Regions from separate parts of the Neobacillus sp. NRS-1170 genome, predicted to be linked through region 3. Evidence: riboswitches for the same ligand, from Rfam matches in the RefSeq annotation. Region 3 holds a riboswitch; each other region holds the start of a gene.

Region 1 (2,273 bases), on a different contig from region 3:
CTTATTGGGATTTTGCCTGTTTACCTCGTCACGATAAAACATATACGGGGTACCAGTTTCTAATTGAGCAACCATGATTCGTGCCATTATGTCCATGGCCCTGTAGGTTTTTCTCGGAAGAAGCGGGTTCCTTACGGCCTCTTTATATTTTTCAGTAAAATATTTCCTGTCTGATTCATCATAAAAATCTTCTAGTCCCAGCGGATTCCCAGACTCATCTTTCCATCCCATGATTTGCTTTACTTGATGGGGGCAAAAGGTATTCCATTCCCCAATGCTTCTCCCATTCTCGTCTATCTCTTGCAACTTTTTCATAAAAAGATCAGGTACGGTTACACCAGTGAAAATATCATGTGCTTTACGGCGTTCATCTCCGTTATTTGTTTTCAAGTCAAGAAAGCCATTCATGATATCTTTATGAAATACATCTAAGTAAACAGCAATGGCACCTTGGCGCTGACCTAATTGATCCACACTGACTGCCGTATTATTCACTAACTTAATCCACGGCACAACTCCTGAAGAGTTTCCTTTAAATTTCTTGATATCAGATCCCAGCGCACGGACCTTTCCGTAGTAGATTCCAATTCCTCCGCCATCTTTACTTAAACGAGCAGTATCCCAATTATTTAAATAAATGCTATCTAAAGAATCGTCGACTGTATCGATAAAACAAGAGGAAAGCTGTCCGAAACTTTTTCCGGCATTTGCTAAAGTTGGTGTTGCTACTGTCATATATAAATTGCTTAAGGCCCAGTATGCTTCCTTTACAAAATCTAACCGCTTAGACACTTTTTCATTCTTCATAATAGTCATAGCAATAATCATGAACCGCTCCTGCGGCAGTTCAAATACATTTTGCTGATGATCTTTCGCAAGATAACGATCAGCTAGTAAAAATAATCCTATGTAATTAAATAAATTATCTTTGTCCGGATTAATCTCTTTCGCTAATTCAGCAATTTCCACTTTGTTATAAAAGTTTAGTAAGTCACTAGAATAAATCCCGATATCGGTTAATTGTTGAATTAGGCTGTAAAAATCGCCATACTTTAACGAACGGTCATATCCCCGGTTTATAGCTGCTTTTTCATATAATTCATTTAGGTATAAGCTGGCAGCCACAAAGCTCCAATCCGGCTGGTCCATGGCTATTTGATTAACAGCATAGCTGAGTGCCTGCTTGTTTGCTTCCTTTTCCTCTAGTTCCTCAATTTGATTTTTAAGCACCGTAAAATCCAGTTGATATTTATTGGATGCTTGTTGGATTGTTTCCAATACGTTATTCACTTTGACAGTCATGTCCTCTTCCCCCTAAAAATAAAAAATCCGCTCGGGTGAATTCGAGCGGATGAAACGATAACAAATACAAAAGGGCAAAATGGAAAGAAATTAGGGCCCCCTGCTGCCACCGTTCCATCTTCTCAATCCCCGAAGAAGCTGAAACATCTTAAGAAAGACAGGTCTCCTGACTTATGCATCTCCCTACTCTGAACCCTTCCCATATAACCGCCTAATTTAGTAAGCTTTTTTATACAGTGGTTTGTTCATTTCGTCAGCATTTACAGTTGCGGGGGCAGTTCTGGATTTTCACCAGATTCCCAATTAAGCCGTTGCCGGCATCTCAACTTAAGGCAAACACAATATATAGTTTTATTTTTAAGAGCTAAAACAATATGTTGATTTTAAACTAAAATCTATCATAGTATAAACTTAGTAATTTATCAAGTATTTTAATTAGTGTTTTGCTGAGTTTTGAAGTAGGATGGTTTATTCCCTAAAAGATATTGCCCATATTGAAAAAATGGATAAGCTATGATAGTGAATAAAGCTAATATGCCAAACACGATTGCACCACTTCCAACCCCAAAATAATTGAGGAGCCAGCCGCCAAACCATGCCGCAGCGCCTTGACCGATAAATTGCAGACCGGCAGCCCCGAAATAAGCTCCCCTTAAATTGGAGGGTGCAATTTCACTAATCAGCACATCCCCAATAATAAAACAAAGAATTTCTCCTACAGAAAAAAGGATCATGGAAACGATGAACAAAACTAGTGAATCAGATATTCCAAAACCCAATATCCCTATTGAAAACAATAGACACCCTGCTTTTAATGCGGTTAAGGAAGAATACCTCTTCATCATTTTAATAATAGGAAACTGCAGGAGAAGAATGGCCAATGCATTGGTGGTGAACAAAATCGTATACACACTTGCTTTGTCACTGCCTAAATATTGAGAAAGAGTCGTATCAAGATGGGCATAGCCACC
Region 2 (2,273 bases), on a different contig from region 3:
AGAAAAAGATACTGCAAACAAATTCTAAAGAAATAAATTTTTTTAGAAATTGGTGATTGGAGCGGATGGTGCTCGACTCCTGCGGGAGTACGGGTCCGGGGAGACCCCGCAGGCGCTTAGGCGCAGAGGAGGCCCCGGCACGCCCGCGGAAAGCGAGAGCCCGTAGCGAAATCATCAACTTAGTTTATCGCACCAAATAAAAAAATGGAGGAATTAAGATGGGATATATTTTTGAAGGTAATTTAGTTGGCTCAGGATTAAAGGTTGGAATCGTGGTAGGACGTTTCAATGAATTTATCACAAGTAAATTATTAAGCGGAGCGCAGGATGCACTCAAACGGCATGGAGTAAGCGAGACAGATGTAGACGTTGCTTGGGTTCCTGGCGCCTTTGAAATTCCATTAATCGCTCAAAAAATGGCAAACAGTAAAAAGTATGATGCTGTCATTACACTCGGAACTGTTATTCGCGGTTCAACCCCACATTTTGATTATGTTTGTAATGAAACCGCAAAAGGAGTATCTCGTATCAATTTAGACAGCGGTGTGCCTGTTATTTTTGGCGTATTAACGACTGATTCGATTGAGCAGGCTATTGAACGTGCAGGTACGAAAGCCGGCAATAAAGGCTGGGAAGCTGCGAGTGCAGCCATTGAAATGGCAAACCTTTGCCGAAACATTGAGCAATAATTCATTTAAAACCATATACAAAACAATTAGCGTTTTACTATAATAGAAATAACATAAAAAAATATGATGAAAAAACAGGTGCTAAAGTCTTTGAACTTAAGCTTAAAAGGGAAGTTGGAAAGAGCCAACGCGGTCCCGCCACTGTAAATGGGAGCAACCTATAAACTGTCACTGTCAAATAGATGGGAAGACATAGGAAGCGATGACCATGAGCCAGGAAACCTGCCTGTTTTAAACACCTAAAGCCTACGCGGATAGGAGTGTGTTAAAATAGGAATTTTATTGTATTTCTATTTTGGTACATAGCACTCCTCCTTTTTGGGGGATTTTTTTATGTCAAAAATTTTGAGATTACTAGAAGGGGAGAAAAGAGGATGTTAGAGAGAAAGAATTTATGGCTGGCTCTGTTGCTTGTATTCACACTTATCATAAGCGGCGTTCAGACACCTGTTTTTGCTGCTGGCCTTGGAAATCAAGGGACTATTACCGTAATAGGGACAGAAGAAACAAATCCAATACTGCCTGAAACATCTGTTTCATTTGGTGAAAACGAAACAGCAACGCAAAGTTTAATTAGTGCAGTTGGAGAGAGTAACGTTGAATTTACCGACACTACATATGGAAAAATGTTAACCGGTATTAATGGAGTAAAGGCAGAAGGAACCAATTTTTGGGCTTTCTACATTAACGGGGTTTCTGCTCAGGTTGGATCGGATTCCTATATCGTTCAAAATGGCGATAAATTAACCTTCCAATTAAAAGACTGGACCAAGCCTGTCGAAAATAAAGTTTCACTTAAAGTAATGGATAATAAGAAAAACATTGTTAAGGAATTACCTGAAATTGAAATTATCGGTCACCCTAATGCTTTTCAGCTTTTACAAGTCGCGCTTGGCGTTGAAAATGTAGGATACACCGATACCCAATACGGAAAAATGATTACATCCCTTAATGGGATTAAAGCAGAAGGTAACAATTACTGGGCTTTCTATATCAACGGAGAAATGGCATCCACTGGGGCTGAAGGGTACTCGCTTCAGTCGGGAAACCAAATCAGCTTTCAATTAGAATCTTTTCAGCCTGATCCGGGGACTGGAGGTAATGGGGATCCTTCTACAAATCCAAATCCTCCGGCAGGAACTGTTTCAGCGGCCGACCTTCAACATGCAGTCGATTCAGTGAGTGACTATGTTTTAAAATCACAAGTTGGTGAATGGGAAGCTATAGCCCTAAAGCAAGCTGGTAAAACTATTCCTGCCAACTATCTGGATTCCGTAAAGGCGCTAGTTAAAGAGCGACAAGGGAAGTTTACAAGAATTACTGATACTGAGCGCTATGTACTTGGGATTCTTGCAGCAGGAGGTGACCCGACGAATGTTGAAGGATACAACCTTGTTGAATCAATTTATAACGGCAATGTTACTAAGCAGGGATTGAACGGCGTAGCCTTCGCATTGATTGCATTAGACAGCGCGGATTTCACTGTTCCGAATACGGCCCAATGGACAAGGGAAAAGCTCGTTAACCATTTGATTGAAAGACAAAACGCTGATGGCGGCTGGGCTTGGGATGAAAGCACAACAA
Region 3 (2,273 bases):
ACAATGGATTTACTATTTCAGTTTTTGTCACCATAGATAAAGCCTTTAAAGCCAAATCTAATGAGCTAACTTCTTGTTTTTTCCGTTCAATTTGCTCATAACCAGCTTGCGCTTCCCCTGTTTCTTGATTTAATGCCCATGGTTCGGCTTCCTTTTTCAAACGCTGATGCGGTTTTAAGCTTTGTTTTTCTTCACCTAACGTATATTTACGCTGATAACCTCGAGGGGTAATGATTTTATTGTCATAAAAGAAAGTAGAAGAATTCCCGATAATAACCGTTGTCAGCATTCCAATATCATGTTCAAGCATTTCAGACAGTGTTGTCAGCACTACATTTTGATTTTCACGATAAGCACTTTTCACAAGTCCCACTGGTGTTTCAGGTGAACGATATTTTAATAGAATATTTTGCGCCTCTACAATTTGGCGTGTCCGTCTACCGCTTTTCGGATTATATAAAGCTATAACGAAGTCCGCCATCGCAGCTGCTTCAATGCGCTTTTCTATTACAGTCCAAGGCGTCAAATGATCACTTAGGCTGATCGTGCAGGAATCATGCATGACTGGCGCACCCAATACACTCGCACAAGAATTAATGGCTGAAATACCTGGAACAATTTCTACCGCAATTCCTTCTTTTTCAGTCCAGCCCTTTTCAATCAGCACTTCATACACTAATCCAGCCATACCATAAACGCCTGAATCTCCGCTGGAAATGACTGAGACAATATTGCCAGCTTCAGCTTTCTTTACTGCACCCTGTGCACGTGACACTTCTTCTGTCATACCCGTACTGACAATGGATTTTGCTGTTAAGAAAGGTTCAATTAGCTCCACGTATGTTTTATATCCAATAATACAATCACTTTGCTGCAAGGCATCTACAGCACGTTTTGTAATGTGCTCACGATCACCTGGACCAAAGCCAACAACAAAAATTTTCCCCTTTTTCATAGGTTTACCTCCAAATAAAAAATGCCTGCACTCCTTTTAAAAGGAATACAGGCATGATGTGAAATAGCAGTATAAATTAAGCATACTGAAACACAAAAACAATAATTATAATTGTCCCGCCTATACTTCTCCCTCCGAAAAGCAAGTGTCGTTTAAATAAGCAGGTTTCCTGACTTAAGCTTCTTTTTACTCTTACACCTTCCCGATTTCTCAGTGGCATTGTAATTTCATCAGCTCTTACAGTAGCGGGGGCTGTACTAGACTTTCACTAGTTTCCCTTTTACCTCACAAATGTGAGCACTTATTTAAAGTATTTATTAAATTTTTTATAACTATACCATATAATCTAGAAAGTTAACATACTATTTTTTTTGAAGTTAAGGTTTGTCATTTCAATTACACATATACTTTACCCATAAAAATGAGGCGGACCGACATTGGTCCTGCCTCAAAAAATTTAAAGTTATTGTTCCTGTAAATGCAGATGCCCTTGCTGCCGTTTAAATTTCGCAATAAAAAATGTTAATGTAGCAGCCAGGGATAAAACAAGGAATATAGCAATATGCGCAATGTTCTCCCACATAAAACCGAAGTCTCCTGTTGAAATAATCGCCCTAAAACCAGAAACCGAATAGCTCATCGGCAAGTAATGATTGATCGTTTGCAGGAATTTCGGACTAAGTTCTATCGGGAACGTTCCTGCACTGGAGGTTAATTGTAAAATCAAGATAATTACAGCTATAAAGCGTCCAGGATTATCAAGAGCCGCAACAAGGAAATGAATAATGGCCATGAATGTCCAGCTAGTAAAGATACTGAACATAATAAAGTAAGGAACACTCTTCACTTCGAGCCCCAGTAACATGAGCAGCACCGCATCCGCGATTAATGCCTGAGCAATTCCTACTGCTAAAATCACTCCGGCTTTTCCGAGAAACCAGCTAATTCCACTCTTAGGTTCTGTGACTGGTTTATACATTGGAAAAATAACGGAAAGCATCAAAGCTCCAACAAATAGACTTAGTGCTAAGAAATAAGGCGCCAATCCGCTTCCGTAGTTTGGAACTTGATTCATTTTGTAATCTTTAACATTGACTGGCTTTGCAAACATATCATATACGCTGTTGTTGGCCTTTACATCACTGGCATCTTTTGCCCCGTCACTTAATTGATTGCTCAATTCCTTCGAGCCATCTGTAAGTTTAGCCATTCCATCCATTAAATCCGTCGAACCACTTGCAAGACTGGTCATTCCGTTCTTTAAGTCTGTTTCACCAATATAAAGGGAAGTGGTACCTGTGGTTAATTGTGTCGCTCC

The links. A riboswitch is a leader RNA that binds a small molecule or an ion and turns the genes downstream of it on or off. The one in region 3 is predicted to bind cobalamin.
Region 1: another riboswitch for cobalamin. It lies ahead of ACIFOT_RS20495 (ribonucleoside-diphosphate reductase subunit alpha); the one in region 3 lies ahead of cobJ (precorrin-3B C(17)-methyltransferase).
Region 2: another riboswitch for cobalamin. It lies ahead of ACIFOT_RS01960 (DUF4430 domain-containing protein); the one in region 3 lies ahead of cobJ (precorrin-3B C(17)-methyltransferase).

Annotation. Positions count from the first base shown of each region.
Region 1 covers NZ_JBITPF010000048.1:57,401-59,673, reverse strand. Annotated here, with positions in the region: gene ACIFOT_RS20495 (ribonucleoside-diphosphate reductase subunit alpha) at 1-1,302, opposite strand, end outside; cobalamin riboswitch at 1,443-1,642, opposite strand; gene ACIFOT_RS20490 (MDR family MFS transporter) at 1,734-2,273, opposite strand, start outside.
Region 2 covers NZ_JBITPF010000006.1:111,899-114,171, forward strand. Annotated here, with positions in the region: partial or broken gene ribB (3,4-dihydroxy-2-butanone-4-phosphate synthase) at 1-7, shown strand, start outside; gene ribH (6,7-dimethyl-8-ribityllumazine synthase) at 219-689, shown strand; cobalamin riboswitch at 749-933, shown strand; gene ACIFOT_RS01960 (DUF4430 domain-containing protein) at 1,064-2,273, shown strand, end outside.
Region 3 covers NZ_JBITPF010000069.1:59,137-61,409, forward strand. Annotated here, with positions in the region: gene cobJ (precorrin-3B C(17)-methyltransferase) at 1-955, opposite strand, end outside; cobalamin riboswitch at 1,098-1,275, opposite strand; gene ACIFOT_RS25570 (YhgE/Pip family protein) at 1,419-2,273, opposite strand, start outside.